Regions from separate parts of the Martinezella jaguaris genome, predicted to be linked through region 2. Evidence: predicted binding sites of a transcription regulator. Region 2 holds the regulator's gene; each other region holds the start of a gene.
What was found. The regulator PhoB, encoded in region 2, activates phosphate uptake and scavenging genes when phosphate is short. The targets are predictions, from matches to a motif close to TGTCATNNANCTGTCAT.
Positions count from the first base shown of each region.

Region 1: CCGE525_RS20065 (DUF2794 domain-containing protein) is a predicted target of PhoB. The motif match lies at 4,476-4,492, and genes of this name have one in related genera.
Region 3: phnF (phosphonate metabolism transcriptional regulator PhnF) is a predicted target of PhoB. The motif match lies at 2,484-2,500, and genes of this name have one in related genera.

Region 1 covers NZ_CP032694.1:4,111,954-4,119,366, reverse strand. Annotated here, with positions in the region: gene ccmA (heme ABC exporter ATP-binding protein CcmA) at 1-232, opposite strand, end outside; gene acnA (aconitate hydratase AcnA) at 507-3,197, shown strand; gene CCGE525_RS20070 (DUF1223 domain-containing protein) at 3,461-4,204, shown strand; gene CCGE525_RS20065 (DUF2794 domain-containing protein) at 4,514-4,915, shown strand; gene CCGE525_RS20060 (GNAT family N-acetyltransferase) at 4,931-5,488, opposite strand; gene CCGE525_RS20055 (Bax inhibitor-1/YccA family protein) at 5,611-6,354, opposite strand; gene CCGE525_RS20050 (ABC transporter permease) at 6,596-7,413, opposite strand, start outside.
Region 2 covers NZ_CP032694.1:739,676-747,088, forward strand. Annotated here, with positions in the region: gene CCGE525_RS03655 (substrate-binding domain-containing protein) at 1-820, shown strand, start outside; gene pstC (phosphate ABC transporter permease subunit PstC) at 879-2,360, shown strand; gene pstA (phosphate ABC transporter permease PstA) at 2,357-3,691, shown strand; gene pstB (phosphate ABC transporter ATP-binding protein PstB) at 3,706-4,521, shown strand; gene phoU (phosphate signaling complex protein PhoU) at 4,573-5,286, shown strand; gene phoB (phosphate regulon transcriptional regulator PhoB) at 5,319-6,002, shown strand; gene CCGE525_RS03685 (GcrA family cell cycle regulator) at 6,088-6,612, opposite strand; gene CCGE525_RS03690 (aspartate aminotransferase family protein) at 7,039-7,413, shown strand, end outside.
Region 3 covers NZ_CP032697.1:57,286-64,698, reverse strand. Annotated here, with positions in the region: gene CCGE525_RS37130 (class I SAM-dependent methyltransferase) at 1-28, shown strand, start outside; gene CCGE525_RS37125 (mandelate racemase/muconate lactonizing enzyme family protein) at 49-846, opposite strand; gene CCGE525_RS40020 (enolase-like domain-containing protein) at 798-1,169, opposite strand; gene phnF (phosphonate metabolism transcriptional regulator PhnF) at 1,727-2,470, opposite strand; gene CCGE525_RS37110 (ABC transporter substrate-binding protein) at 2,591-4,147, shown strand; gene CCGE525_RS37105 (ABC transporter permease) at 4,244-5,143, shown strand; gene CCGE525_RS37100 (ABC transporter ATP-binding protein) at 5,140-6,720, shown strand; gene CCGE525_RS37095 (ABC transporter permease) at 6,708-7,413, shown strand, end outside.

The DNA of each region.
Region 1 (7,413 bases), 1.2 Mb from region 2:
AGTGGCTGGCTTCGCCTGCCGGGTGGTCCGATTCGCCTTTGGAATCGGTGAATACGACACGGCCTTTTTCTTGCCTGAGAAGGCCCGCGACAACACGTAAAAGTGTTGATTTTCCGGAACCGTTGCGGCCGGTCAGAACGAGGGCGTCGCCGCCCGCCAAGTTAAAGGAAACATTCGAGAAAATCAGGTCTTCGCCCCGCCTCGCCGCCAGATTTTCAGCGTATAGATGCATTCGCTCAGGCTTTCCCCGTTTTCGGCCCGTTTTCGTCGTCGCAGGCTCAAAAAAATTGTCCAAATTTGCGCCCTGTCACTCTGGCAAGTCTTTACGAAATTATCTATAAGACCCGCAACCACGCCAGCGGTCGGCGTGAATTTCATCCTTGCGCCGAACATAAGGTTTTCTGCCTTACGTGCGGACAGCGGAAATGGCCGTACCCGCATCCTGATGTGCATAAAGTGCATAGGCGTTCGCACGACTGTGTTGGCTATCAGAAACGGGGTCTCTCGTGTCTAAATCTCTTGACAGTTTCAATTGTCGTTCCACGCTGACCGTGAACGGGAAAGACTATGTCTATTTCAGCCTGCCCAAGGCTGAGGCCAATGGTCTGGCCGGTGTTTCCAAGCTTCCCTATTCGATGAAGGTGCTGCTTGAGAACCTGCTGCGCTTCGAAGACGGGCAGTCGGTCACCAAGGAACATATCGTTGCGGTCGCCGAATGGCTGACCAACAAGGGTACCGTCGAGAACGAAATCGCCTATCGCCCGGCGCGCGTGCTGATGCAGGACTTCACCGGCGTTCCGGCTGTGGTTGACCTCGCCGCCATGCGTGACGCGATGGTGTCGCTCGGCGGCGATCCGGAAAAGATCAATCCGCTCGTTCCCGTCGATCTTGTCATCGACCACTCGGTCATCGTCGATGAATTCGGCACGCCGCAGGCCTTCGCCCGCAACGTCGAGCTCGAATATCAGCGTAACGGCGAGCGCTACCGTTTCCTGAAGTGGGGCCAGCAGGCGTTCAAGAACTTCCGCGTCGTTCCCCCCGGCACCGGCATCTGTCACCAGGTGAACCTCGAATATCTCGGCCAGACCGTCTGGACGAAGGAAGAAGACGGCGAAACCATCGCTTATCCGGATACCTGCGTCGGCACCGATTCGCACACGACCATGATCAACGGCCTCGGCGTTCTCGGTTGGGGCGTCGGCGGTATCGAAGCTGAAGCTGCGATGCTCGGCCAGCCGGTCTCCATGCTGCTGCCAGAAGTCATCGGCTTCAAGCTCACCGGCAAGCTCAAGGAAGGCGTCACGGCGACCGACCTGGTGCTGACCGTCGTACAGATGCTGCGCAAGAAGGGCGTCGTTTCCAAGTTCGTCGAATTCTTCGGCCCCGGCCTCGACAATATGCCGCTCGCCGACCGCGCCACCATCGGCAATATGGGTCCGGAATATGGCGCGACCTGCGGCTTCTTCCCGGTCGACAAGGAAACACTGAACTATCTCAACATGTCCGGCCGTGCGAAGGATCGTATCGCGCTGGTCGAAGCCTATTCGAAGGCTCAGGGCATGTGGCGCGAAGGCGATGGTTCCGATCTCGTCTTCACCGACACGCTCGAACTCGACCTCGGCGACGTCGTACCGTCCATGGCCGGCCCGAAGCGTCCGGAAGGCCGTATCTCGCTGGAAAACATCGCTTCCGGTTTCGCCACTTCGATGGACACCGAATACAAGAAGCCGGGCCAGCTTTCGAACCACTATGCCGTCGAAGGCACGGATTTCGATCTCGGCCATGGTGACGTGGCGATCGCCGCCATCACATCGTGCACCAACACCTCGAACCCGTCGGTGCTGATCGCAGCCGGCCTGCTCGCCCGCAACGCCGTCGCCAAGGGCCTGAAGACCAAGCCGTGGGTCAAGACGTCGCTGGCGCCCGGATCGCAGGTTGTCGGCGAGTACCTCGCCAAGTCCGGCCTGCAGGCCGATCTCGATAAGCTCGGCTTCAACCTGGTCGGCTTCGGCTGCACCACTTGCATCGGCAATTCTGGCCCGCTGCCGGCGCCGATCTCGAAGACGATCAACGACAAGGGCCTGATTGTTTCCGGCGTTCTCTCCGGCAACCGCAACTTCGAAGGCCGCATCTCGCCGGACGTCCAGGCGAACTATCTGGCGTCTCCGCCGCTCGTCGTCGCCTATGCGCTCGCCGGCACGGTGCAGATGGACCTGACCAAGGAGCCGATCGGCGAAGATCAGAATGGCAAGCCGGTCTTCCTCAAGGACATCTGGCCGAGTGCACAGCAAGTGCAGGAATTCATCCTGAAATACGTCACCCGCGAGCTCTACGAGACCAAGTACGCCGACGTCTTCAAGGGCGACGCCAATTGGCAAGCCGTGCAGGTTCCTCCGGGCCAGACCTATGCCTGGGACGACGACTCGACCTATGTGCAGAACCCGCCTTATTTCGTCGGCATGGGCAAGACCGGCGCTGGCGTTTCCGACATCAAGGGCGCCCGCGTCCTCGGTCTGTTCGGCGACAAGATCACCACCGACCACATTTCTCCGGCCGGTTCGATCAAGGCTGCTTCACCGGCCGGTTCCTACCTTATCGGCCATGGCGTCGGCGTTGCCGACTTCAACCAGTACGGCACGCGCCGCGGCAATCATGAAGTCATGATGCGCGGCACCTTCGCCAATATCCGCATCCGCAATCACATGCTCGGCCCGAACGGCAAGGAAGGTGGCTACACCATCCACTATCCGTCCAAGGAAGAGATGTCGATCTATGATGCGGCCATGCAGTACAAGGCCGAAGGCGTTCCGCTCGTCATCTTCGCCGGCGTCGAATACGGCAACGGCTCGTCGCGCGACTGGGCTGCCAAGGGCACCAACCTGCTCGGCGTGCGCGCCGTCGTTGCCCAGTCCTTCGAGCGCATCCACCGCTCGAACCTGGTCGGCATGGGCGTCATCCCCTTCGTCTTCGAGGACGGCACGACCTGGGCCAGCCTCGGCCTCAAGGGCGACGAGACAGTGACGATCGAGGGCCTGGAAAACATCAAGCCGCGCGAGCGCAAAATCGCCAAGGTTACCTATGGCGACGGCACGGTGAAGGACATTCCGATCATCTGCCGTATCGACACGCTGGATGAAGTTGCCTACGTTAACAATGGCGGCATCCTGCAGACGGTTCTGCGCGATCTCGCGGCCTAATTGGTGCCAAAACCGCTGATACACGCCGCCGGAGCATACTCTCCGGCGGCGTCTTGTTTTTCACGCCGATGTGTACGACGCTATCGTCTCCGGGCCTTCGTCTCACCCCTTCGTGACTTTGCGTCATCGTGCTTAGCGATTATCTCTTGTTTTAGATTTATCAGGCTTGATGAGGGCCTTACGGATACCCTGAGAAGCGCAGAGCGGTTTCGGGGGCCGCGCCAGTACATGGCTTTCAAGGTCTGAGAAAGAGGTATAAGGGCATGCGCCTACGGTTTTTGGTTTCACTTCTAGCAGGCATCGCGCTGGCAAGTTCGCTGCATGCGCAGGAGCTTGCCAAGATCAAGGGTGTCGTCGAGCTTTTCACGTCTCAGGGCTGTGCTTCTTGTCCGCCGGCTGATGCTGCATTTGAGAAGCTGATCCGCCAGGGCGATGTCGTCGCGCTCGCTTATCACGTCGACTATTGGAACTATCTCGGCTGGAACGACACGATGGGGTCCAAGGAGAATACAGCTCGGCAATATGCCTATGCCCGTACGCTCGGCCGCAGCGGGGTCTATACGCCGCAGGCGATCATCAACGGCCGCGACCATCTGAACGGCGCTAATCTCGACGCCATCAATTTGAAGATCGACGACTTCCAGCGCCAAGGCAAAGGCCTGACGGTTCCCGTCAATGCCGCCATGAAAGGTGACGAGCTGGAGATCAAGATCGGCGCCGGCCAGGGCCGGGCCAACGTGGTCGTCGCCTATTTCGATAAGGAACAGCAGGTTTCTCCGAAGGCCGGCGAGAACAACGGCCAGCAGATCACCTATCTGCACGCGGTTTCGGACATTGAAACCGTTGGCATGTGGGATGGCAAGGGAATGAATATTGTGCTGCCTGCCAATGTCATGGACAAGGCTGGCCGGCGCGGCCTGGCGGTTCTGCTGCAGTCCTCGACGCCGTCGGGCGACCCGGCGGCGATCATCGGTGCGACCGTACTGACGATCGGCACGGATGGCTGATCGAGCATTATTTCGGCTAGCGCCGAAAAGACCTCTATTTTGGCTACCGCCAAAAAGAGGGGGGTGCCCGGCAAGGGCGCATTCGGGGCTGGGGTTCGGTCGATACGCCCCGGCCGGGCTGTTTGGCGCGGCGGCGCCAAACAGCTGTCTATAGTTCCGGAAAATGGGGCGTCGTTTTGACTGAAATACGGCGCTGCAAAGACGCTTTCCCCCGAGCGCAAGAAATTGTGAGTGGCCCCCGGTCTTGCAATTTGGCGTGGCTGAGGCAAACTGTCACTTTCTTGTCATGACACAACCCCTGGGGGATTGATGACTGATCAGCCGGAATTGCGACACGGCGAAAGCCGTTCCGTCGACACCACTTCTTCCGTCGTCGTTGATCTCAGAGAATACAAGCAGAGCAAGGACCCGCTGCCGGTAACCTTCCATCGCAGGGAGTTGGACGCGATCCTGTGGATCTACGGCCGCATGGTCGGCGAGGGCGAGTGGCGGGATTACGCCATCGACCACTTGAGGGAAAAGGCGGTTTTCTCGGTCTTCAAACGGTCCGGTGAACTGCCGCTCTTCCGCATCGAGAAAAATCCCAAGCTCGCTGCCAAGCAGGGCTCGTTTTCCGTGATCAATACCAACGGCATGATCCTGAAGCGCGGCCACGACCTGAACCAGGTGCTGAAGGTCTTCGATAAGCAGCTGAAGCTGGTGGAGAAGTGATCTCCTCCTGCCGCGTTATTCGCTGAACAACGTCCCCGGATAGACCGATGGATCGGGGTCGGTCTGCGCGCCCTCGCCGAGTGATTTCTGCATCAGCATCGTGTCCAGCCAGCGGCCGTGCTTGTAGCCGGTGCCTTTCAGCAGGCCCGTTTCTGTAAAACCTGTAGCGCGGTGGAGGGCGACGGAGGCCGGGTGGGCGCCGCCGATAACGGCGATCATCTGGCGGAAGCCGAGGGTCTGGCAGGTTTCCACCAGAGTTGCCAGCAGCGCTTTGCCGATGCCCCGGCCGCGAGCCGCGGGCGCAAGATAGATCGAATCCTCCACCATCCAGCGATAGGCCGGCCGCGTGCGGAAGGCCGAGGCATAGGCATAGCCCAGGAAGGCTCCGTCTTCGTCTTCAGCGGCGATATAGGGATAGCCTTTGTCGCGGATCGCCTGGAAGCGGCCTGTCATCTCCTCCTCGTTCGGCGGGATGATTTCATAGCTTGCCGTGCCGTTCAGGACGGAGTCGCGATAGATCGAGGTGATGAAGGGAAGGTCGCTCGGGATGGCGTTGCGAAGGCGGAAGGACATCTGCTTTTTATTGCCTGATCTGCGATTTCAAGAAGCAGATATAAAGCCGTGTGCGAGGGAGCAAGGCAAACAGAAAAGGCGGCCAAAGCCGCCTTTTCGAACGATCAATCATGTCGCTGCAGTTATTTGCGGTCGCCCATGAACTGCAGCAGGAACATGAACAGGTTGATGAAGTCCAGGTAGAGCGTCAGTGCGCCCATGATCGCCTTGCGGCCAGCAACGGCTACGTCGTCGGCTTCATAGTACATTTCCTTGATCCGCTGCGTATCCCAGGCGGTGAGACCTGCGAAGATCACAACGCCAAGAACGTTGATGGCGAAGTGCACCGCAGAAGACTGCAGGAAGATGTTGACGAGCATGGCGATAATCAGGCCGAAGAGACCCATCATCATGAACGAGCCCATAGCCGAGAGGCTACGCTTCGTCGTGTAGCCGTAAAGCGACAGCGCGCCGAAAGACGCAGCGGTCACGAAGAAGGCCTGCACGATGCTCTGGCCGGTGTAGATGATGAAAATCGACGACAGCGACAGGCCAACCAGCGCGGCGTATACCCAGAAGGTTGTCGTCGCGGCGGCCACACTCATGCGATTGATCCTGAAACTCAGGAAGAACACCATCGCCAGCGGCGCGAAAATAACGACCCACTTCAGCGGGCTCACGTAGATAGCTTGGCCGAAAGCCGTAAGCTGTCCGTCAGCGAATGCGAGCGAGAAGGCGCCGTAAGCAGCAAGACCTGTGATCGCCAGACCCAGCGCCATCAGGTTGTAGACCTTGAGCATGTAGGCTCGAAGGCCCTCATCGATCATCGCGCCGGTCTGCGCGCCTGCTTGCGGCGTCCGGTTTTGATAGTTGCGAAAGTCAGCCATGTTTTCCTCTTTTAAGCTCCGATGTGAGTACGGTGTCGGGCGCTTTGGTCCCGGGCGCCGCTGCGGAGCTCCAGCATGCCTGCAGAGAATATGAGGCTTTCAAGCCGGGTGCACAAGGGCTAAGCGGCGGCGGCAGGGTTAAATCGGTGTAATATCGGGTAATTTCCGGACGCTCGGTTAACGCTCGATGCATCCTGGGGGCGCACAGGCCTTGTCGAAAATCACGCCGGCTTTCACGGGCTCAGAGTTCACGCAGGACAGGCGCTGCCTTCTGGCCGAGGACACGCCAGGTGCCGACGAGTCCGATCCCGACCGTCAATAGTAGCGCGATGATGAGGGTAGAAAAGGCAACGTCGGGAAGGAAGGTTGAGGGCAGGTGCATGATGCGGCTGACGATATACCAGGCGGCCACGGAACCGGCCAGCAGTGCGAAGACGGCGGTTGCTGCCCCCAGGATCAGATATTCGTAACTGAAGGCGCGGATCAGCATGGCCCGCGTCGCGCCGAGCGTCTTCAGCACGACCGCGTCATGCGTGCGTGCGCGATTTCCAGCCGCGAGCGCGCCCGCAAGCACCAGTATGGATGCGATGAGCGCAACGGAGGCAGCGGCCCGGATAGCGGCGGCAAGCTGTCCGACCAGTGTGTTGACGATGTCGAGCGCATCCTTGACGCGGACGCTGGTAATCGTCGGATAGGTGTTGGTGACCTTCTTCAGGATCGCGGCTTCCTGCGCCGACGTAGCGGTGGGATCGGTGAGGGTCGCAAGCCACGCGTGCGGTGCACCCTTGAAGGTGTTGGGCGAAAAGATCATGACGAAATTGATCGACAGCGACTGCCATTGGACCTTGCGGAAGCTTGCGATCTTGGCCGTCACGTTGCGGCCGAGCACGTTAACGGTCACGGCGTCGCCGAGCTTCAGGCCAAGCGCCTTGCCTTCTTCGTCGGAGAAGGAGACCAGAGGCTCGCCGCTATAGTCCTTGCCCCACCATTGCCCTTCCGTCAGGACGGCGTTCTCCGGGATGGTTTCGGCATAGGTGATGCCGCGATCGCCGCGCAACA
Region 2 (7,413 bases):
GGGCGTCGGCCCCGATTCCATCGATATCGCGAATTCTTCGCGCCCGATCAAGGATAGTGAAGTCGCAGCCTGCAAGGCAGCCGGCGTCGCCGATATCCAGCAGATCAAGATCGGTTACGACGGCATCGTCTTTGCCTTCGACAAGAGCAATCTCGACATCAAATTCGTGCCCGCCGATCTCTATAAGGCGCTCGCAGCCGAAGTCGTGGTGAATGGCAAGCTGGTTGCCAACCCTTATAAGAAATGGTCCGAGATCAATCCGGCCCTGCCGAACTTCGAGATCGCAGCCTACATTCCGGGCGAGAAGCATGGCACGCGCGAGGTCTTCGAAGAGAAGGTGCTCGCCGCGGGCTGCAAGGATTCCGGCGCGCTCGACGTCATCAAGGCGACCGTTTCCGATCCCGATCAGCAGACCGCGAAGTGCATTGCAGTGCGCAAGGACGGTGCGGCGGTCGATATCGACGGCGACTATCCCGAGACACTGGCCCGCATAGATGCCAACAAGCATGGTATCGGCGTTTTCGGCCTCTACTTCTATCAGAACAATGCCGACAAGCTGAAGGTGGCGACCGTAAGCGGCATCGTGCCGTCGGGCCAGACCATCGCCGATGGCACCTATCCGGTGTCGCGGCCGCTGTTCTTCTACGTCAAGAAGGCGCATCTCGGCGTCATTCCGGGACTGAAGGAATATATCGACTTCTTCACGAGCGATCAGATGATCGGACCGGACAGCCCTCTGGCAGAATATGGCCTGGTGCCGGCGCCGGATGCCGAACGCGACCAGATCCGCAAGGAATTCGCGGACGGGAAGATCATGTGAGTGCATAAGGACTACCGCCGGCGGGGTTGCCCGCGCCGGCGTTTGCCGGGGAATGGGAATGAGTTTGTCGTTGCTGCTGTTGTGCCTGTCGATCATCGGCGCCTCCGCCTTCGTGCTGGGGCGGACGAGAGCGGCTGCGCTTTCCGGCGGCAGGTCCTCGGCCATGCACTCGCGGCTTGGCTACCACGGCGCCTATGCCGCCATCTGGGCTGTGTTGCCGGCGCTGGCGCTGATCTGCGTCTGGCTGGCGATCAGCCCGGAGGTGATCGACGGTTTCGTGATCAAATCCTTTCCGGAGGAGGTGAAATCCCTGCCGCAAGCCGAGCTCAACCTCAGCTACGGCATGGTGCGCAGCATCGCCCACGGCATGCGCCTGCTTGATGACCAGGAACTTGCCACCGTGGCCAGCGGCTCGGCCGATCTTCAATTGCTCCTGGCGCAGAAGGGTGTCCCGCTCGCGGTCCGGCCAACCGGCTATATGATCGAGGCCGCCAACAAATACAACAACATGCGATATGTGAGCCGCGTCGTCATGTCGGTGGCGGCCATCATTCTTTCGGTGCTCTCAGCCATTCATGGACTGCGGGCCATCGCGCTGCGCTTTCGTGCCCGCAACCGAGTGGAGCAGGTCATTCTCGGCGGCCTGATCGTCGCTTCCTCCATCGCCGTGCTGACGACGGTCGGCATTGTCGCTTCGATGCTGTCGGAGGCGGCTCGCTTCTTCAACATGGTTCCAGCCGCCGAATTCTTCTTCGGCACCGTTTGGGATCCGCGTTTTGCCGGCGCCGGTTCGCAAACGTCGGGCACGTTCGGGCTCATCCCGTTACTGGCCGGCACGCTCTATATCGGCCTCGTCGCCATGTTGGTAGCAGTCCCGGTGGGGCTGTTTGCCGCCATCTACATGGCCGAATATGCCTCGGCGCGCGTGCGTTCCGTCGCTAAACCGATGCTCGAAGTGCTGGCCGGCATTCCGACCATCGTCTACGGCTTTTTTGCCCTGGTGACGGTCGGCCCGTTCCTGCGCGATATTTCCGCCGATATCAACGGCCTGCTCACGGGCAATTATGCGAGCTTCATCGAGGCGCAGAGCGTCCTGACCGCCGGCTTCGTCATGGGCGTCATGCTCATTCCCTATGTCTCGTCGCTCTCGGACGACATTATCATGGCCGTGCCGCGTTCGCTGCGCGACGGTTCGCTTGGCCTCGGTGCCACGCGGTCGGAAACGGTCAAGCGCGTCCTTCTGCCGGCTGCATTGCCGGGCATCGTCGGTGCGCTGCTGATGACGGCGTCGCGGGCGGTCGGCGAGACGATGATCGTCGTACTAGCGGCCGGCGTTGCTGCCCGCATGCAGCTCGATCCTTTCGAGCCGATGACGACGGTCACCGTAAAGATCGTCAACCAGTTGACCGGCGACCTCGAATTTACCTCGCCGCAGACACTGGTGGCCTTCGCGCTCGGCATCACGCTCTTCGGCCTGACCCTTTGCCTGAACGTTTATGCGCTCTACATCGTCCGCCGATATAGGGAGCAATACGAATGAGCGATGTCGTAACTTCCGCCCCATCGCCGATTCCGCGTGGGATGACGCCCGGCGCGCCGCTGCGGCGTGATATCGGCATCAAGCGTCGCTACGCCGCTGAACGCCGATTCCGCGCCTATGGTCTTGCCGCCGTTACCTTCGGCCTTGTCTTCCTCATCATCCTGGTCTCCACAGTGGTACGCCACGGCTACACGGCCTTCGTGCAGACCTCGATCATCTTGCCGATAGAGTTCACCGAGAAGGTGATCGATCCCGCCGGCAAGCGCGGCGGCGATCCGAAGGTGCTGATATCAGCCAATTATCCGGTTCTCATCCGTGACGCTCTGGTGAAGGCTCTGGGCATCGATCCTTCCAACCGGGTGCTCGTCCGCGAAGCGACGGAAATGGTATCGGACGGCGCACGGATTGCATTGCGCGACAAGGTCCTGGCCGATCCCTCGATCATCGGGAAGACGGTAGAGGTCACTTTCCTCGCCAGCGCCAATATCGACTCCGCCAACAAGGGACAGATCGACCTGACGGCGGCCGAAAAGGACCGCAAGGTCTCCGACCAGCAGCTCGCATGGATGAGGCAACTCGCCGCCGGCGGTGCGTTGTACAAGGCATTCAACACCGGCCTGTTCTTGTCCGGCAATTCGAGCCGCCCGGAGGCTGCGGGCCTCGGTGTCGCGCTGATCGGTTCCCTCTATCTGATGCTCACCGTGCTGGTCTTGGCATTGCCGGTTGGCGTTGCCGCCTCGATCTACCTGGAGGAATTCGCGCCGAAGAACCGGCTGACCGATCTGATCGAGGTCAATATCAACAATCTCGCGGCGGTGCCGTCGATCGTCTACGGCCTGCTCGGCCTTTCGGTCTTCATTAATTTCATGGGCCTGCCCCGTTCTGCCTCGCTGGTCGGCGGGCTGGTGCTCAGCCTGATGACGCTGCCGATGATCATTATCGCCACGCGCTCGGCGCTGAGGGCCGTGCCGCCGTCGATCCGCAGCGCGGCCCTCGGCCTTGGTGCTTCGCGCATGCAGGTGGTGTTCCACCATGTCCTGCCGCTCGCCATGCCCGGCATTCTGACGGGCACGATCCTCGGGCTGGCGCATGCGCTTGGCGAAACCGCGCCGTTGCTCTTGATCGGCATGGTCGCCTTCGTCGCCAATTATCCGGCAGGGCCGCTCGATCCCTCGACGGCGCTGCCGGTGCAGATCTACATGTGGGCGAGCGAAGCCGAGCGCGCCTTTGTCGAAAGAACCTCCGGGGCCATTATCGTCCTGCTCTTCTTCCTCGTTGCGATGAATATCGGGGCTATCCTGCTGCGCCGTCGTTTTGAGCGGCGCTGGTGACAGGAGGCGATGGAATGAACATGATGACGGAAGCCGTGAGCGAAAAAGTACTGGCTAAGAAGATGATGACGATCCCCTATAAGATGATCGGCCAGGACGTCTCGGTCTATTATGGCGACAAGCGCGCCCTGTTCGACGTGAACCTGAACATCCGCGTCAATACGGTCACGGCGCTGATCGGTCCTTCCGGCTGCGGCAAATCCACCTTCCTGCGTTGCCTCAATCGCATGAACGATACGATCGACACCTGCCGCATCACCGGCAAGATCACGCTCGATGATCAGGATGTCTATGACAGCGCCATCGATGTTGTAGAGCTGCGCGCCCGTGTCGGCATGGTGTTCCAAAAGCCAAATCCGTTCCCGAAGTCGATCTACGAGAATGTAGCCTATGGGCCCCGTATCCACGGGCTTCACCGTTCCAAAGCCGATCTGGATCACATCGTCGAAACCAGCCTGCAGAAGGCTGGCCTTTGGGGAGAAGTGAAGGATCGGCTGTATGATGCCGGCACCAGCCTGTCCGGCGGCCAGCAGCAGCGTCTCTGCATTGCCCGCGCCGTCGCCGTCAGTCCGGAGGTCATCCTCATGGATGAGCCGTGCTCGGCACTCGATCCGATCGCCACCGCCAAAGTCGAGGAACTCATACATGAGCTGCGGGAAAACTTCACGATCGTCATCGTGACGCATTCCATGCAGCAAGCAGCCCGCGTTTCACAACGCACCGCGATGTTTCACCTCGGCCATCTGGTCGAGGAGAACGACACCGATAAGATGTTCACCAATCCCGATGATTTCCGCACGCAGGATTACATCATGGGCCGCTTTGGCTGATGATGCTCCCCGCGCGGTTCCCTTCACATCGTTCACCTTGAGGATAGCAAAATGGTCTCTACACACATTCTCTCTGCCTATGACGAAGACCTAAAATTCCTGACACGCCGCATTTCCGAAATGGGCGGCCTGGCGGAGCAGATGGTCAGCGACAGCGTCCGCGCACTGGTAAACGGCGATGCCAGCCTTGCGCAGAAGGTCATCTCCGATGACGTCATTCTGGACCACGCCGAGCGTGAGGTCGGCGACAAGGCGATCGTCACCATCGCTCGCCGCCAGCCGATGGCTGCCGACCTGCGTGAAATCATGGGTTCCATCCGCATCGCCTCCGACCTGGAGCGCGTCGGCGATCTCGGCAAGAACACCGCCAAGCGCGTCATCGCCGTGCAGGGCACCGGCGTTCCGCGTCGTCTCGCCCGCGGCATCGAACATCTCTCCGAACTGGCGCTCGTCCAGCTCAAGGAAGTACTCGATGTCTATACGACCCGTTCGCCTGACAAGGCCGTATCGATCCGCGAACGCGACGAGGAAATCGACGCCATGTACACCTCGCTCTTCCGCGAGATGCTGACCTACATGATGGAAGATCCGCGCAACATCACCACCTGCACGCATCTTCTCTTCTGCGCCAAGAACATCGAGCGCATCGGCGACCATGCCACCAACATCGCCGAGACGATCTATTACATGGCGACCGGTGCTCAGCCCGAAGGCGAGCGCCCGAAAGACGATACTGCCAATACCGTCGGTGCAGTGACGGAATAACGTAGAAGCCAAGAGAGGGAGACCAGAGGCGCATGGTTCCGAGAGTAGCTGTTGTAGAAGACGAGGAAGCGCTAAGCGTTCTGCTGCGCTATAACCTCGAGGCCGAAGGCTTCGAGGTCGACACTATCCTGAGAGGCGATGAAGCCGAGCTGCGCCTCCAGGAGCGCATCCCCGATCTTCTGATCCTCGACTGGATGCTCCCCGGCGTGTCCGGCATCGAACTCTGCCGCCGGCTGCGCATGCGGCCGGAGACGGAGCGCCTGCCGATCATCATGCTCACGGCCCGCGGCGAGGAAAGCGAGCGCGTGCGCGGCCTTTCCACCGGCGCGGACGACTATGTCGTCAAGCCGTTCTCGACGCCGGAGCTGATGGCTCGCGTCAAGGCGATGCTGCGCAGAGCCCGCCCGGAGGTTCTCTCCACGGTGTTGCGCTGTGGCGATATCGAGCTGGACCGCGAGACCCATCGCGTTCACCGCAAGAGCCGCGAAGTGCGGTTGGGGCCGACGGAATTCCGCCTGCTGGAATTCCTGATGTCCTCGCCGGGCCGCGTATTCTCGCGTTCGCAGTTGCTCGACGGTGTATGGGGACACGATATCTATGTCGACGAACGCACTGTCGATGTGCATGTCGGTCGCCTGCGCAAGGCCCTGAATTTCTCCAATATGCAGGACGTCATTCGCACCGTTCGCGGCGCGGGTTATTCCATGGAGGCCTGATCGGATCATCCGACTGGTTTTTTGCAGAGCGGCGGAAACAGAAAACGGGCCTTTCGGCCCGTTTCTTTCATTTGGCTGATGTGGTTCAGTGTGCCGCTCGGCGCCGATCATGGACCGGCTGATAAGCCAGGCGCTGATGGTAGGTGCAGTAGGGCGAAGAGTCCGGGCTGTCGTTGCCGCAGAAGTGAAAATCGTCCTTCAGCGGGTCGCCGACTGGCCACTTGCAGGTGCGTTCGGTGAGTTCCGTCAGGCCGAGACGGCGCGAGATCGGAACCACCACATTGGCGGCCGGACGATATTCGATCTCGTGGACGGTATCGATCTCGACCTCTTCCTTGAGCATTGTCGCACCCTGCTGGCGGGTAACCGTGCGGGTTGCAACGCGCGAGGCGTAATTCGGCGCGCGTGGTGCCGAGGTATTGCGTTTTGGCGCTCGAGCCGTCGTTGCCGCTCCGCCGGCCTTGGCCCGGCCCGGCAGGCTCAAGCGATGCACTTTGCCGATGACGGCATTACGACTGACACCACCGAGCTGTGCCGCGATCTGGCTGGCGCTCAAACCTTCGGACCACAGCTTCTTCAGCTTCTCGACGCGTTCGTCTGTCCAATTCATGCCCTGTCTCCGCTGTCGCGTTTCTGATGGCAGAATCCCTCACCATTGCCTCGCATTGGGTCGAGGCGTGAAACGCTTTAAAATTGTGGTGACTAGTTCCGCCGCATGCAGTCTAGTAATTGGTTTTTAACCTAGTGTGAGGCTGACTCCGTGACAAGAGTCGCGGGAATCTTGGAGAATCGATTTCGAGGTTTTCCCCAACTTGCTATAGGTGAGTGGCATTTATGCAATATAAGTTGTCAAAGACGAGCCGTCCCTCCAGAGGCGCTCTGCCGCACCTGCTAAATCGCCAGTTTTGTTGACATCGCGGTGCAAAACATCAATAGTGCCTCAGGCCGCCGCAAGGCGGCATTTTGATTTTTCTGGGCCCGTTTCACTCGAAGGAAACGATTGGCCCTAAAGGTTGTGATCGAGGAGATATGGGCCATGGCTGAAACCGCGCCGCTTTATGACACCTATGTGCGTGCTCCGCTGCGGTTCGAGCGAGGCGAAGGCGTATGGCTGATCACAGAAACCGGCGAACGCTATCTCGATTTCGCCGCCGGCGTCGCGGTGAATGCGCTCGGCCATGCGCATCCCCATCTGGTTGCAGAGCTGAAGTCGCAGGCCGACAAGGTCTGGCACCTGTCCAACCTCTATGAGGTGCCGGGCCAGGAGAAGCTGTCGAAGCGCCTGACGGAAGCCACCTTCGCCGACAAGGTGTTCTTCACCAATTCGGGCGCCGAGGCGCTGGAATGCGCCATCAAGACGGCACGGCGCTACCAGTTCGCCAAGGGTCATCCCGAGAGATACCATATCATC
Region 3 (7,413 bases), on a different replicon from region 2:
AACATACTCATGGACTGTCAGGAAGTGATGCAGGATATAAAGTTGCCGCTAGGCAACTTTATACTTGGCAAGGGCCAGATAATTCAACTCAATACCAAGCCCGGGTCGATCGGGCGGGCGAACCCCCCCGTTCCGGACGCGCCATGGCTGCCCCTTAATGAGATCGTCTTCCGCAAAACCGGCGAGTGATTGAGCAGGCCTGCTCAACTCCGGCCGGGAAATCCCAACGTGGCACATTGCCGCGAAGGCGATGCCGAGCTCCCACATTGACCTCAGCCAGCAACGTTTTCCCAGTGCTCTTGCCGCGGCAAGAAGCTCCAGCGTGGAGTCGATGCCGCCGAGCAGAGAAATATCTGGAACAATGGCGTCGATATTTGGATAGGGCTTTATTGCATCAAGGTTTGTGCAATGGCTCGAAAGTGGGATTCCGTAATCGGCTCGCAGGCGGTCCATTTCCGAGAGACTCGCAACCGGTTCCTCCACGTTCGATATGGATGCCGGCATAGTTTTGTCGAGAAAGTAGGTTGCGGCTTCGGAGGAGTACGTCATGTTGACATCTACCCCAATTTCGATCTTTTCCCCTAATGCCTCACGCACGGCGTGAACGGTGTCGATGTCGCATTGAAGATCGTTGCAACGGCCGATCTTGAATTCGAAGTAAGTAGCTCCGGTGAGCTCAACCGCTTCGACCGCCCACTCCGCGAGACGACCTGGCACCTCTTTTGTGCCGCAAATCTCCGGGTTTACCGGGTAGCCGTAAGCAACGAATGGGGCCTTGTCGCGTTGCAAACCACCAATCATCTCGTATATAAGGGAAGATCGGCACATTTTCCTGCAATGTCCCATGCAGCCAAATCCACCGCCGCATAGGCCAAACGCTCCATCTGATACTCTGGGAATCCGTAATCAAGGACTCCATTCAGACAACGTGAACGCATGAGACCTCTGGCGAGTGGAGGAAGCCCAATCAGTTGAGGCGCGAACTTGCTGTTAATGACATCAGCGGCCCATAAGCCGCGCGTTTCCCCAACACCCGAAATCCCAACATCGGTCTCAATCTCCACGATTGTGCGGTCGATATGGGTCCTCCGGAGCCATAAGCCCCCGTGGCTTTTGCTGATTGGCACAAGGACAGGGGTCGCTTTGACCGACGTGATTCTCAAGGGCATGGCTCCAGCTACTCGAAGGTCCCCGAGTTGCCAGCACACTCTGCAATGGTCCCCGGGCGACGGTCATATTGGTCAAGATCTTGGCAAGGCAGGATTGATGCTATTGTGCAGCCGGAATCCGACGGAGCCGTTAGCAGTAGCCGCGCCCGAACCAACGCGCCTGCGCACTCAGCTCCAGAATGAAAAAGGAAGCCTCCAAGAGGATGATCTCCGAAAAATTGAGTTCATGCTCACGATCGGAGCCAGCGATGTTGGAACTCTCCGCATCTGAATGTCCACGATTTGAGCACACTCAATACTCTCTACAGTATGACACTATGATGACGAGTGAGAGCTTATGACCGGTGGGGTGATGATTCGACCAAGCAATGGAACAGTACCGAAGATCTGGCATGAGGTCAGGCACGAAGGGCGTCTGCTCGCAGAGAACATCTCGTGCCCGCGTTTGGACAATTAACTACTGTGGTGTGCAGATCAACGGCGGGCAAAGCGGTTGCAAAGTGAAAGCGGTTCGCGAAATTACGGTCGAAGCCTTCGTAAATTGCCAGGCTGCCGCATTACCTACCTACTTCGGCACCATCGAAAACAAACTGGATGCGATCAGCGGCGTAGCAGGTAACATGGCACCATACGGGACTACCCTTCTCGTCCACTTGCACGGCTTGCTTTTCGACGATCGGTCTCGACAGGGATTGATCGAGTAGCTTTGCTTCCTCTTCTGTCGGCATCCGCGCGATTACCTTGGCAGTTCCGGGCCACAAGGATACAAATCCAAATTTCGCCATTGCGGATTCGACATCTGCCTCCGGCCCCATAGCTTCTACGAAACCCGAGAACCTGCGCTTTTCCAGGAAATTGGTGCTAAAGGCAACCGGTCGGCCATTGCTTTCTGCGATTAGCTGAACGGCCAGTACAATAGTTCCAGGAACAAGGTCGAGGCAGGAACATATCCACCTGTCAGCCGGCCTACTTTCGAAGGAGATCAGCTTTCGGCTGGGCAATTGATTGTTGGCCCGGACATTCTGAGGAAATGTAACGCGTGAGGCCATACGATATTCGAGCACATCGTTTTCGATGAATGCTCCTCGGCCGTGTTCTATCCTGATAAGTCCTTTATTCTGAAGCATCGCGAGCGCCTTGCGCGAGGTCATGCGGCTAACGCCAAAGCGCTCGGCTACTTTTGTGTCTGCGGGCAAACGCCCTTCCGCGTCAAACTCTCCGTCCAGAATTTCGCGATGCAACGTCTCCACAATCGTTTTCCAACGGGGTTGTGCTGAGGACCCGGAGGGGGATGAGCTCATAAAATTATCCTTCTGTCATGCAGTTGTCACTGACACTCGTATATACGAGTTCTCAATCGCCGGCAGAGATTACGTCGGTTGGTCGCGAATGCAAAGTCTCCTCGAACAACGGATTCGGCAATGCTTAATCGTCCCATTTCCCGACGCATGTTCAACGTCTCTCTCGGCGCTTCCGCCCTTGCGGCGATAACGCGTCCCGGTCTGGCACACGCAAACTCCACTCCCAGCAAGGGTGGTCGCCTCAGAGTCATGTTGCAGGAGACTGCATCTTCTTCTCTGCTCGATCCCACCAAGGTCGCCTCCTTCAGCGTCTACTTTGCCTATGCGGCAGTCGGAGAAAGGCTGGTAGGTGTCGACAGCCGTCTCAATCCCGTCCCAATGCTTGCCGAGAGTTGGGAGCCGGTCAACAACAAGGTCGATGGCTGGCTGTTCAAGCTGCGCCGTGGCGTGGAGTTCCACAACGGCAAGGGCCTGACCGCAAAGGACGTCATCTTCAGTCTGAACCGGCTTCGCGACCCCGTTTTGCAGTCGCCGTTGCGCGTTCTTCTCGAACACATCACCGACATCGTCGAGGAAGACACGCATACCCTCCGCTTCACACTCTCGCGCCCCGACGCTGACTTTCCCCTATTGTTGGCGCAGGATCGGTTCTATATCTTCCCGGAAGGTTTCTCGACCTTCGACAAGCCGGTGGGCACCGGCCCCTTCGTGGCGAATGGGCTGAACCCTACCAGCGTCAACGTTTATCGCCGCTATCAAAACTACTGGCAGAACGGCAAGCCTTACCTCGACGAGGTGGCATTCCAGGGCAATCAGGATCCTGTCGCACGTGTTTCTGCTCTTCTCGCCGGTGATGTCGATGCCGTGCAGACGGTCAACTTTACGCTCGCGAAGCGCATTGCGGCGACATCCGGTTTCCAGGTCGTCAATTCCCCCAGCGGCGTGCACAACGTCGTGGCCATGCTGACCGACACTCCTCCCTTCGATCGGCCGGAAGTACGCGAAGCTATGAAGTACCTCTTCGATCGCGAGCAGATGCGCGACCGCCTCTGCGCCGGGTTTGCGCAGATTGGCAATGACCACCCAATTCCACCCTTCAGTCCCTTCTACCACAGCGAGTTGCCGGTCCGCGCCTATGATCCGGATCGGGCCAAGTCCATTCTTCAGAAGGCAGGTGTGAATTTCCCGACACAGGTTCTGCATGCCTCCGACGCGGTCACGCCCGGCGTTGCGGTTGATCTGGCGCAGATTTACGCCGACGGCGCGCGCAAGGCGGGTATTTCGCTCGATCCGAAACGCGATCCGGTCACCGGCTATTGGGACAATGTCTGGCTGAAGCAGCCGCTGATGGTGGGCGGATGGGGTACGCGTTTCACACCCGACCTTATGCTGCGCGTCGCTTACCGCTCTGGTGCGAAATGGAACGAAACGCACTGGAGCCGACCGAAGGTGGACGCGATGATGGACGAGGCGGTCGCCACCACCGATGTCAACCGCCGTCGAGAACTGTACTGGGCAATCCAGGAGACGATCCATAACGATGGCGGTGCGGGCATCCCCTTGTTCTTCGACCAGCTCGACGCCATCACCAGCAAGGTGAAGGGCGTTTCGCCCTCGCCCCTTGGCTCGCTGACCGGTCCGGCCATGGCCGACCTTTGGCTGGATCCGGGCGCCTGATCTGCGATGTCCGATCACTCTCTCACCCTTGAGCAAGACGAGCGGAGGTCGCCCCTGGCGAACCTCCAATCGATTGCTCTTGAACTGGCAATCAGGTTGGCCATTCTCCTGGGCGCGGCCGCGCTGATATTCTTCGGAACGGCTCTCATTCCGGGCGACTTCGTGACGGAATTGCTCGGTCAGGACTATACGCCGGAACTGGGCGCCCAACTGCGCCATAGCCTCGGGCTGGATCGCCCGTTGCTGGAGCGCTTCACCATTTGGCTGTTTCACTTCCTGCAGGGAGAATTCGGTCAATCATTTACCAGTCGCATACCGGTCTGGGAGGTCGTTCAGCCGCGTCTTGCCAACACGCTCATGCTTGCCGCCGCCGCACTTTGCTGGTTTCCGCTCGCTTTTGCCGCTGGCGTGGCTTCGTTCCTCGCGCCACCGCAGGTCCGGCGCTGTTTCCAGCTCTTCATGCAAATTGTGCTCTGCGCACCGGAGTTTCTCATCGCCTATATTTTCATCTATGTTTTTGCCGTCCAGCTCCATCTGCTGCCGGCCGTTTCGCGACTGGCACCAGATCAGTCGCTGACCGAGCACATCCGCGTGCTCCTCCTGCCCAGCGCGTGTCTCGGGATCGGCATGATTGCCTATGTCGCTCGCATGCTGCTGTCGCTGCTGCTGATGGAAGAAAAGAAGGATTATTTCGAGTTTGCTCGCCTGCGCGGCTTTAGCCGTAGCTGGATTGCGCTCAATTATGCGGTTCCGTCTATTCTTCCTTCGATCCTCAACCTTCTGCTCATCTACTGCGCCTACCTGCTAACCGGCGTGCTGGTGATCGAGGTCGTCTTCGGGATTTCCGGGATCGGCGAGCTGGCAGTGTCATCGGTCGTTTGGCGCGATGTCCCGGTCCTGCAGTTCTGCGCCGTGTTCATAACTGCGATCTATGTGGGCATTTATTCCCTTTCCGACCTGATCGCCGGCCGTTTCAGCAAAAGAGGTGCCCTATGAAACCGACCAGCTCAGAGCAAAAAAGTGCGGCAGATGTGACGGCCAACGCTTTCGAGGTCAAAGACCTTTCAGCGGTCATTTCCAACTCGACGACAGGCGCCCGGCGTATCGAAAAGCTCTCACTGGCTTTGAAACCCGGCACGCTATCGACAATGATAGGGCCCTCAGGCGTCGGCAAGACTAGCCTCTGTCTCGCCCTCATGGGATGGATGAGACCCAACGTTCGCATTCTGGGCGGGGAGGTCCTTCTGGGTACCCAGCCATTGCTGCAGATGCAACAGCGCCAGCGGCAGTCCCTTTGGGGACGCGAGATTCTCTACGTTCCGCAATCCTCCGCGACGGCGCTCGTGGCGTCGCGCAATGTCGTCAGTCAGATCGCTGAGTTCGCGGGCGATACCGCCCAAGAGCGAAACGAGCGCCTGAGGCTTCTCCAGGCTGCCTTCGATCGGCTGGAGGTTCCAGGATTTCAGGAGGGTCGCTATCCGCATCAATATAGCGGCGGGCAATTGCAGCGCGTCTTGATCTCGTTGGTGTTCTGCGCCACGCCTCGACTGATTATTCTCGACGAGCCAACGACCGCATTGCAGCCCGACCTCAAAGCTGGCGTTATGCAGGACATAAAGGCTCGCATTGAGGAGATCGGTGCTGCAGCGCTTGTCATTTCGCACGAATTGCCATTCTTCGCCGAGTGCTCGGATCAAACAATTGATCTGAGCGGGTTTGTGGTCTCGGACAGAAAGCCGGAGCCGGTCAGTCCAACTGAGCAGCCTGCCACGGCAACGCGTCCCACATTGCAACTCGCGCCGAAGCCGGTCGACCAGCCGCGATTGCGGGTCGCAGGCCTCTGCGTCAACGCGCAGAACGGCCGGCCGCTGCTCCGCAATGTCGGTTTTCAGGTGCGGCCGGGAAGCTGCCTGGGCATCGTTGGCCCCTCCGGCGCCGGAAAGACGACGATCCTGCGCAGCTTGCTTGGGCAGCACGGCGATGCAAAGGGGACGATCGAGGTCGATGGCGAGCGGTTGCCGCTGCACTATTCCCGTCGGACGGTGGAGCAAAGGCGCCAACTCGAATATGTGCCGCAGTCGGTGAAGCTGCACCTGAACCCGTCTCTGAGCGCCGACTATCTCATTCGCAGGCGGTTGCGTCAGGCTGGGCGTAATCACTCAGCCGATGCCGTCGCGGACATTCTCGGCAAGGTCCTCCTACCGGAGGACTATCGCCACAAAACAAGCGCGGAACTGTCGGGCGGGGAATGTCAGCGATTGGGCATAGCGCTGGCGCTTGCCAGCGGTCCGTCACTGCTGCTGCTCGATGAAGTCACGGCCTCTCTGGATCCGGAGAATGCGCGGATCGTTGCAGATATTCTCGGCCGGCACCGAGAAAGGGGGAACATTGGCATGCTGCTCGTTTCGCACCAGCCAGAGATTGTCGCTCGCCTTGCAAGCGACGTTCTCGAACTGCGCGATGGTCAGGTGGTGCAGCCGATCGGAGACGGTCAGCAGCCCTCCACATCCGGGCACTATTTATCCGCACCTATTTTCAAAAGCGAGAGTGGGCCACAGCAATGCGCGCTCTGATATTCATCGGCTTCATCCTGTTCTTCATCATCGCTCCATTTTTCGTCGGGACCCCGGCAGATAGCTTTTCCGGAGGCGACCTGTTTGAAAGCCCGTCCCAGGTGCACCTTCTGGGAACCGACTATCTAGGCCGCGATATGCTGTCCGAAATTCTTCGTGCCGGCAGCGTAACGATGTTCATTTGCGTCGCGGCGACATTGCTGTCGTTGGGCTGCGGTTTGATCTGCGCGGTGCTGTCGAGCGCCATGCCGGCAGTTCCAGGCGCAATCCTTGCCCGATGCATGGACGCTTTGAACTCCATACCGAGCCTCATCATCGCATTCGTGCTCATCGCTGCATTCGGATCGACGACGGCAAGCCTCATCCTCATCATCACCGTCGTCGAGTTCACCCGGGCCTATCGCTCGCTCAAAGCACCGGTGGTCCAAATCTTCGCCGAGCCATTCGTCGAGCTTTCTCGAATAAGGGGAGAGGGCTTTGCCTATCTGGTCACGCGAGACGTATGGCCGAACATTCGCCCTTACGCGGCCGTCGAACTCGTCAACCGTTTCGTCGCCTGCCTGATGTTTCTGAGTGCGCTTAGCCTGCTTGGAATTGGCGTCCAGCCGCCGACGACCGACTGGGGAACTCTGATCAAACTCAATGCGACCGGCCTGTTGCTGAATTCGACTGCACCGCTCATTCCGGGAATTT